DNA from 3 places in the Pseudoalteromonas sp. 1_2015MBL_MicDiv genome. Region 2 is predicted to be linked to each of the others. Evidence: predicted binding sites of a transcription regulator. Region 2 holds the regulator's gene; each other region holds the start of a gene.
What was found. Region 2 encodes sigma-54, which starts transcription at its own class of promoters, with help from an activator protein. Its sites were predicted from a motif close to GTTGGCACGNNNNTNGNNT; they were not measured.
Positions count from the first base shown of each region.

Region 1 (3,217 bases), 1.7 Mb from region 2:
AGTGAAAACAAGGCTAATTTACGCGTCAATAGCTTTTGGGGATGAAGTTATTATCGAAATTGTGGGTTAAATACACTGTTGCAAACGTAGTATCTAAAAATACAACAACTCAAAAACTGTTGTTATTTTAAGGATTGAATATGTTTAAATGCGCGGTTTTTAAGTTATATTGTTGTTTTTGTGTTAATTGGCACTAAATTTGTATTAAATGTTTTCTTAAGGATAAAGGGACCCGCGTTAATTGTTTTTTAAAACACAATTAAAGCTGAAATGAGTTGTTCCCATGGCCTATTTAAAGTTAAACACTTAGTACCAACTTGCAATAATGTTTAATTAAGCGAATTGGTATAATTTATAAGAATGTTTAGCTGAAATGTAAGTGTAATTACACTGCTTTCAGGATAACGAATACATGTTTAAACATAAAAATAATAATAAAAATATAATTCTGAGTCTTTTAACGTTTGTATTTTGTACTGCCTGTGCTTCTACATCAGAAGTAAACCAGTTAGAGCAACCAAATAATTTACCAGAATATGTGTCAATCACAGCCTTAGAGCTTGCTCAGTTAAAAGATGCAGCAATGCAATGGCAACAAGCTAGAGCGGGCCTTGAGCGTATTTTAAGGCTCGAAAAAGAGATCACTTATTTAGTTGACCATATCGACATTATTAACACTAAAGCGATAACGCAATCCAACCAACGTTATACTCGTGCTGATACACGCAATCCTACAGCTGCTCATACCATAAAGGCGCTTTCGAAAGCGCCTAAACATAGCTACAGTAAAAAACGGGCTGTAAAATTAAATACGCTTAAGCATTCATTTTCATTACAAGTGGCATCAGTTAGCTCTGAGCCAAGCTTAAAAAAAGTATGGCAAAACCTGAACATACAGGCAGCTCCATTGTTTAGAAAAAAAATAGAGACTAACGTAGAGCAAATCCGTATTAACGATAAAACATTTTACCGCTTAAAACTGGGTTCATATCAAAAGTTAAATAACGCCAAAGCAGATTGCGAAGTATTTAAACTTTATAAACTCGATTGCATAGTAAGTAGTTACACAGATAAACCCATTAAACTATAGTTTAAACAAATAGTTGAGGTAGGCATGTTAATCGGGTTTAGGTTAAGCATTGGTGTAGGTTAACTAGCAAAATTATTCAAACACCTTTTAGGCATAATAATTGCTTCATCTTTTGTATATTTGAAAGAGGATGGCAATTATGCGCCTTTTATTACCCCTATTATTAGTTAACTTAGCCGCTTGCAGTTTGATACCGCAACCAGCGCCAATTATAAGCACACACGCTCCTAAAGCGGCTATGGCACCTTACACAGTTAATGATTATGTAAATACGCTAACAGTGCAGCTTAGTCATTTAAAAGAGCCGTTAAGTCGTAACTCCCGCATTGGTGTAAGTAGCTTTTATTTTGCTGATGGGCTCGACACCAAGTTAATGACAGAGCAAGCTTCAGGGCTTAGCCAACAAATCCAAGAAAGTCTATTAACCCAAATGACCCAGCTTGGTTACCATACGGTAGAGTATAGATTAGACAATAATATAACATTATCGAGTAATGCCGATAATGTACTAAGTCGCGATTTAAATAAATTACGTGAACGTCAAAAAATTGACTTAATAGTTACCGGTACTGTGACTCGTCAGCAGCATGCATATATAGTAAATGCGCGACTAGTTAATATAAACAGCAAACAAGTTTTATCAGCAGGCAGTACCGAGATCCCTATTAATGTAATGTGGGGAAATGAAAAAATTCAGCAGCGCGACGGCCTTTTATACCGCAGCGAATACTAATTTGGAGCACAAAATGAGAAACCTACTAATTACATTATGTTTGCCATTGGGATTTGGCTGTTCGCAAATGTTTAATGGCATGGAGTCAGAACAAGTAGAAGAACCGCAAAGCAATAGCCCTGTAATGCTTGTAAGTGAGCAACGCGAAGTTGCGTCGCCTGTTGTAAATAATCAACTTTTTCAGTCTGGGTTGGTTGAGCAAAATAACTACACTAAATCAATGCCCGCCAAGCGTAAAAATATTAACCATTACGTGCGTGGCATAATGCAAGACATGGTCGAAAACTTACAGTACGTAAATGATAAAACACCACTTGCTGTTTCAAGCTTTGTATTTTTAGATGATAACTACAACGATGGCAGTTTATTAGGAAATCAGATATCAGAAAGCTTTATGCACGAACTGCATAGTTTTGGTATACCGGTCATTGATTTTAAAACAACCGACTTTATGCGAGTAACACCGGCGGGTGACTTTGTATTTAGTCGCGACTATTTAGAGTTAAATCAAGATCAAAACTTTAACTACGTCCTAGCCGGTACCTTAGTGAGCCACCAAGGGGGGGTATTAGTAAATGCTCGTATTGTTGGTTTAAAAAGTAAAGCGGTTGTAGGCAGTGCACAAGGCTTTATTCCTCAGTCAGTTGTTGATGCGCTTAACAGCAGCTACCGAACTGATGGCATAATGCTTAAGCAAGCGGATGAGTGAGGTGATTATGCGTCATACATTAAACAGCGTTCTTAGCGCTTTTAGCATGCTAGCATTGGCAGGGTGTTCTATGACACACATTACTCAACAGCAACAAAACACAAATACCCGCGTAGATGTAAGCACACAGCATGAGCAAACACCGGAAATGCTGTCGTCGGCTAAAGTAGATGTACATGACGAATACGATTCATCACAACAATTTATGCCCCTTAACCACCATCAAACATTGGTTAATTATGTAGAGCAAATGGCCCTCGATCTAGTCGACACCCTCGAATCAGGTAATGATACTAATGCGCATTTAAATATTGCGGTTACAACCTTAGTTAATTTAGATGCCACACTAAACAACACGAATCAGCTTGGTAATCAAATATCTGAAACCTTAATCCATCAATTACAAAAATTTGGTTATGGTGTTGTTGATTTTAAAACCACAGAAACCATAGACGTAAATAGCCGTGGCGACTTTGTTTTATCGCGTGATATAGCAAAACTTAATGAAGACCAAATGGCCAGCCACGTACTTGCAGGTACTTTAATTTATCGACGTAATGGCGTTGCGGTCAATGCGCGTGTTATTAACATAGACACCAAGCAAGTTGTTGCCACTAGCCGAAAATTAATACCGTTATACGTACTAAATAAAGAAGATATATACTTATCAAGCAATTAAGTTCAG
Region 1 covers NZ_CP012737.1:962,274-965,490, forward strand. Annotated here, with positions in the region: gene AOR04_RS04240 (SPOR domain-containing protein) at 413-1,090, shown strand; gene AOR04_RS04245 (FlgO family outer membrane protein) at 1,230-1,823, shown strand; gene AOR04_RS04250 (FlgO family outer membrane protein) at 1,837-2,532, shown strand; gene AOR04_RS04255 (FlgO family outer membrane protein) at 2,540-3,211, shown strand.
Region 1: the regulator sigma-54 is predicted to act here: its motif matches at 1,178-1,196, upstream of AOR04_RS04245 (FlgO family outer membrane protein).

Region 2 (3,217 bases):
ATAGTCGTGCTAGATTAGGCATTGGTTACTTACCCCAAGAATCATCAATTTTTAGAAAGCTTACTGTTTATCAAAACTTAATGGCTATTTTAGAAACACGTAAAGAGCTAAATAAGCAAGCAAGAGAAGACACACTTAACAATTTATTAGATGAATTTAGTATTCAGCACATTCGTGATAGCCAAGGTATGGCATTATCAGGAGGCGAGCGTCGCCGAGTTGAAATAGCGCGAGCACTAGCCGCTGATCCTAAATTTATATTGCTTGATGAGCCTTTTGCTGGTGTTGACCCTATTTCAGTGTTAGATATAAAGAAAATAATAGAACATCTTAAAAATCGTGGTATTGGTGTGTTAATTACCGACCATAATGTAAGAGAAACTCTTGATGTTTGCGAAAAAGCCTACATAGTTTCTCATGGTGAGTTAATTGCATCAGGCACTCCAGAACACGTATTAAACGATAAAACAGTACGTGATGTTTATTTAGGCGAGCAATTTAGGCTGTAACATTTACGCCATGTCTTTAAGCATCTGCTAGTATTAATTATAACAACATAAAAGGATTGTTAGAGATACATGAGGCAATCATTACAGCTGCGCATGGGCCAGCAACTTACAATGACTCCACAGCTGCAACAAGCAATTCGCCTGTTGCAACTCAGTACATTGGATCTCCAGCAAGAAATACAAGAAGCACTCGACAGCAACCCCCTATTAGAGGTTGAAGAGCAAGATTACGCCGAAGATTCTGCTGGTAAAAACGAGCAAAAAGCAGATAACGACGATGTCACTGTTAGCGCAAATGCTGATGATGTTCCGAGCGAATATGAGCAAGACAGTGGTGAAGCACTTGCTAAAGATACGCTAAGTGATGAAATGGCTATGGATGTTAGTTGGGATGAATATATGAGCGCAGCCCCAGCATCATCATCAGGACCAATGCCTGAAGATGAATCTATATACCAAGGCTCCTCAACTGAAACGCTCCATGAATACCTAATGTGGCAACTACAACTGACTCCCTTTAGTCCTACCGATGAAGCGATTGCGATTGCGATTGTTGAAGCCGTCGATGATTCGGGTATTTTAACGCTGAGCTGCGAAGAAATTTTAGAAAGTTTTAATCAAGAGAACGAAGAAGACAACGAAGTTGAACTTGACGAAATAGAAGCTGTTTTAAAAAGAATTCAATTGTTTGACCCTGTTGGTATTGCAGCACGTAGTTTACAAGAATGCTTATGTATTCAGCTGAACCAATACGATAAAGAAACACCCTATATTAATGAAACAAAAATGATTTTAACCGAGCACATTGATCTATTAGCTGCTCGCGACTATCGTACATTAATGAAAAAAACAAAGCTCAAAGAAGAAGAGCTTAAAGAAATAATGACTTTAATACATACTCTTAGCCCAAAACCGGCGGATACTATAGTTAGAGAAGAATCTGAGTATGTAATTCCTGATGTATCGGTGAAAAAAATAAAAGGTCGCTGGGTTGTTGAACTAAACCCAGATAGCATGCCTAAAATCAGAGTCAACAGCCAATATGCAGCAATGTCACGCACCGTTAAATCAAGTGGTGATAGCCAGTTTATTCGCTCGCATCTACAAGAAGCTAAATGGTTTATTAAAAGTTTAGAAAGTAGAAACGATACACTATTAAAAGTAACTAATTGTATTGTTAAGCAACAACAAGGTTTTTTTGAGCATGGCCCAGAAGCCATGAAACCAATGGTTTTAAATGATGTAGCAGAAATGGTCGAAATGCACGAATCAACTATTTCACGCGTAACAACTCAAAAATATATGCATACACCTCGCGGTATTTTTGAGCTTAAATATTTTTTCTCAAGCCATGTAAGTACTGAAAATGGAGGCGAATGCTCATCAACAGCAATACGCGCTCTCATTAAAAAATTAATCGCAGCAGAAAACTCAGCAAAACCATTGAGTGATAGTAAAATTGCAGATATATTAGCTGAGCAAGGAATAAAAGTAGCGAGACGTACAATCGCAAAGTATCGCGAATCTCTAGCTATTCCACCGTCAAATCAGCGAAAAAGTTTGATTTAAGACGCTAAACAAAGAGGGTAATGCTTATGCAACTAAACTTAACTGGTCGTCACGTAGAAGTAACTGATTCATTAAGAGATTATGTAAATACCAAATTTGCGAAGCTAGAAAGACACTCAGATCATATTAATAATGTTCATGTCATTCTTGATATAGAAAAATTAAACCAAAAAGCTGAGGCAACGATTCATGTAAGTGGAGCTGAGTTATTTGCCTCTACTGAACATCAAGATATGTACGCCGCCATTGACTCGCTGATTGACAAGCTCGATCGCCAAGTTATTAAACACAAAGAGAAGCTTGCTCGACACTAATATTATGAAATTAAGTTCACTTATATGCCAGGACTGCAGCAGAGCTGCGGTCCTTTTTAATAGTAAAAAAAGAATTTTAGAGTTCATCAGTCAACTTGCTCATGACAAGCTCCCATATCTTTCTCAACAAGATATTCTCAGCGCCTTAATGAATAGAGAAAAACTGGGAAGCACTGGTATAGGAAGAGGCATTGCAATCCCTCATGGGCGAATGAGCGGCGCAGAAGAGCCCTTAGCACTCGTATTAGTAAGCGAAACACCTATTAATTTTGATGCTATAGATAATCGCCCTGTTGATATATTTGTTGCTCTCATCGTACCTGATGGCGATAACCAGCAGCACTTAAAGACGCTCGCAACGATAGCTGATAAACTAAATAATAAAGATTTTTGTAAACAGTTACGCAGCGCAAAATCAGATACTGAGCTGTATCAAGTTATTGTAGAACAATCGTAATTAACATAATGGGTGATAAATGGAATTAATTATCATAAGTGGCCGTTCCGGTTCTGGAAAATCGGTTGCTTTACGCGTAGTTGAAGATTTAGGTTATTATTGCGTAGATAATATTCCAATTAATCTGCTACCTTCTTTAGTGAGAAGTGTATCTGATAACTACGACAAAATTGCAGTTAGTATTGATGTCCGTAATTTACCAAAAGAGCAAGATGAATTTAACGATATCCTTGAATACTTACCTGGCTTTGCTAAACCGACTCTGTTTTATCTAGACAGTGAGGATCAAACATTAATTAAACGTTTTTCTGAGACTCGCCGTCTACACCCGTTATCAGTTGACTCATTACCTCTTGATTTAGCTATAA
Region 2 covers NZ_CP012737.1:3,192,857-3,196,073, forward strand. Annotated here, with positions in the region: gene lptB (LPS export ABC transporter ATP-binding protein) at 1-509, shown strand, start outside; gene AOR04_RS14295 (RNA polymerase factor sigma-54) at 579-2,078, shown strand; gene hpf (ribosome hibernation promoting factor) at 2,105-2,392, shown strand; gene ptsN (PTS IIA-like nitrogen regulatory protein PtsN) at 2,397-2,849, shown strand; gene rapZ (RNase adapter RapZ) at 2,869-3,217, shown strand, end outside.

Region 3 (3,217 bases), 1.7 Mb from region 2:
TCGCATAATTAATTTTAGTATTTTTTGCCTGCCAGCAGGCTTCAGATTGATAGGTTAGAGGTGAATTATGAGCTTCAATATTGCATTAACAGGCCTTGCTGCCGCGCAAAAAGATTTAGATGTAACAGCAAATAATATTGCGAACGTCAATACTACCGGTTTTAAAGAGTCACGCGCAGAGTTTGCCGATGTTTATGCATCGTCAGTATTTAGCGCAGGTAGGACTAAAAATGGTGATGGTGTGCAAACGACGATGGTTGCACAGCAGTTTCACCAAGGATCACTGCAGTTTACTAATAACTCTTTAGATTTAGCTATTACAGGTGAAGGTTATTTTGCGATGACCGATGATATTTCATCGCAAGATTTAACCTATACTCGTGCCGGTGCATTTAAATTAAACCAAGATAATTTTATGGTTGACGCTAAGGGTAATTTCTTACAAGCATTCCCTGTAGATTCATCAACCGGTGATACAACATCAGTGAGTTTGAGTACGACAAACCCAGTTCAAATACCAGATTCATCAGGTTCGCCTCGTGCTACAGAAAATGTATTCTTATCGTTCAATTTAGATGCTACAGCTGATGCACCGGGTATAGATTTTGATCCTACATCCAATGGTACTTATAACTCATCTACATCAACGACAGTTTATGACTCGTTAGGTGAGCCGCATATATTGCAATACTTTTTTGTAAAAGAACCTGACGCAGCTTCAGGTGGTACAGATAATAGCTGGAATGTGTATGCGACACTTGATGGAAAGGTAGTTGATGGAACTTCGGGCGCAGAACAAACCACGACCCCTTATGCACCGATCACAACTCTTGGTTTTGATTCAAGTGGTTTACCTGCAACGACAGGCGGAGTAGCAAATACAAACCTAACCACTTTTGATGAGATAAACCTACCTGCTGGTGCTGGTACTGGTTTATCTACAATGCTTGATAATGGTGCTACATTCCCAGGCACAGGTATTGAGCTTAATTGGCGTGATGAAAACAATACGGCAGGACGTATACCAACACAGTATTCAAGTGGTTTTGAAGTTAAAGCACTTGATCAAGATGGTTCGACTGTTGGTCGTTTAGCTGGAATTGATATTGGCACCGACGGTAAACTAGTTGCTTCATACAGTAACGGTGATTCAACATACCTTGGCCAGATAGCTATGGTTCGCTTTCCTAATTCGCAAGGTTTATCACAAATAGGCGACACAAGTTGGAAGCAAAGTATTGACTCAGGTGAGCCTGTTGCAGGTGAGGCAGGGTCAGGTACATTTGGTAGTATTAACTCATCAGCACTTGAGCAATCAAATACTAATTTAACTAATGAGCTTGTCGATTTAATCACAGCTCAACGTAATTACCAAGCTAACTCGCGAGCGCTTGAAGTTAACTCAACAATCCAGCAAAGTATTTTGCAGATTCGATAATTTAAATTTAATTAAATATTTTAGGCTGCATTTTGCAGCCTTTTTTATTTTAGCCTCTAAACCAAAACCAATGGTTACAGTAAGTGGCTATCATTTCTATTGTTTGTTTCATCACTCTAATGTTACGTAAACTCTAATCTGGCATCTATTTTGCATTTGTTAAGTTAGAGATTTTTAATGTGAGTCGATGTTATGGACAAAATGGTCTACATTGCGGCCTCAGGTGCTAAACAGAGCCTGCAGGGCCTTGCCCTTAAAGCCAATAATTTGGCGAATGCCAATACGACAGGCTTTAAATCAGACTTTGCTCAAGCACGTTCTATGCAAGCGTTTGGTGAAGGGCTGCCAACACGTGTATTTTCGATGCAAGAACGTCCGGGTTCAAACATGACATCGGGTGGCATAGTTGAAACAGGCAGAGATTTAGATATCGCAATGAGCGATAACGCATGGCTGAGTGTGCAAGATGCGTCGGGTAATGAAGCTTACACTAAAGTAGGCACGCTCAATATCACAGCAGAAGGCATGCTGGTAACAAGTCATGGACGTCAAGTTATTGGCGAAGGTGGTCCAATTATACTGCCTGTACCAATTGAAAAGGTTGAATTTAGTCAAGATGGTGCTATTCAGGTTCGTCCGCAAGGCGCCCCAGCAAATTTTTTAGAAGAAGTTGATCGCTTAAGAGTCGTTGAGGCTGATAATTCACAACTTGAAAAAGGTAATGATGGCTTATTTAGACCAAAACCAAATCAAGTTGTTGATACTTCCGCTAATGTAAAAGTATTGAGTGGAACCTTAGAAATGTCGAATGTAAACCCCGTTCATGAAATGGTCGATATGATAAGTCATCAACGCCAATTTGAATTACAAGTCAAACTGATGAAAACAGCTGAAGAAATTGACGAACGTCAAGATCAGCTGTTGCGCATAGTTTAACTTTAAAATGAGGACACTATTATGAATCCTGCATTGTGGATCAGCAAAACAGGGCTTGATGCTCAACAAACCGATATTTCGGTTATTTCAAATAATTTAGCGAATGCCAGTACGGTTGGTTACAAAAAAAGCCGCGCTATATTTGAAGATTTACTTTATCAAAATATTAATCAGCCAGGTGGTCGTTCATCGCAAGACACTGAAATGCCATCAGGCCTAATGTTAGGTGCGGGTGCAAAAGTTGTAGCCAACCAAAAAGAGTTTACGCAAGGTAACATGTTAACCACCGAAAACTCACTAGATTGGATGATTTCCGGCGAAGGTTTTTTTGAAGTGCTGCAGCCAGATGGCAATATTGCCTATTCGCGCAATGGCCAGTTTACCACCGATGGTGATGGACGAATTGTTACATCGGGTGCTGGTTATGTTATTCAGCCAGAAATGAATGTCCCCGAAGATGCTCAATCGATTACTGTTTCGCAAGACGGAGAAGTATCTGTTCGTGTTGCAGGTCAAGCCGATAACGTAGTTATTGGTCAGATCACCATTAGTGACTTCATTAATCCATCGGGTCTTGAGCCGATTGGTCAAAACCTTTATACCGAAACAGCTGTAAGTGGTGCTCCAGTGCAGGGTAATCCTGGTGTTGAGGGGCTTGGTAGTATTATTCAAGGCTCACTTGAAACATCAAACGTAAATGTCACAGAAGAGCTGGTAAATCTTATCGAAACTCAACGTATTTATGAAATGAATTCAAAAGTAATTTCAGCCGTCGACGAAATGATGAGTTATATCAATCAGCAACTATAAGGTTTAGGGGCAGAATATGCGTAATATTATGTT
Region 3 covers NZ_CP012737.1:981,631-984,847, forward strand. Annotated here, with positions in the region: gene AOR04_RS04355 (flagellar hook assembly protein FlgD) at 1-8, shown strand, start outside; gene flgE (flagellar hook protein FlgE) at 68-1,438, shown strand; gene AOR04_RS04365 (flagellar basal body rod protein FlgF) at 1,631-2,374, shown strand; gene flgG (flagellar basal-body rod protein FlgG) at 2,396-3,184, shown strand; gene flgH (flagellar basal body L-ring protein FlgH) at 3,201-3,217, shown strand, end outside.
Region 3: the regulator sigma-54 is predicted to act here: its motif matches at 1,576-1,594, upstream of AOR04_RS04365 (flagellar basal body rod protein FlgF).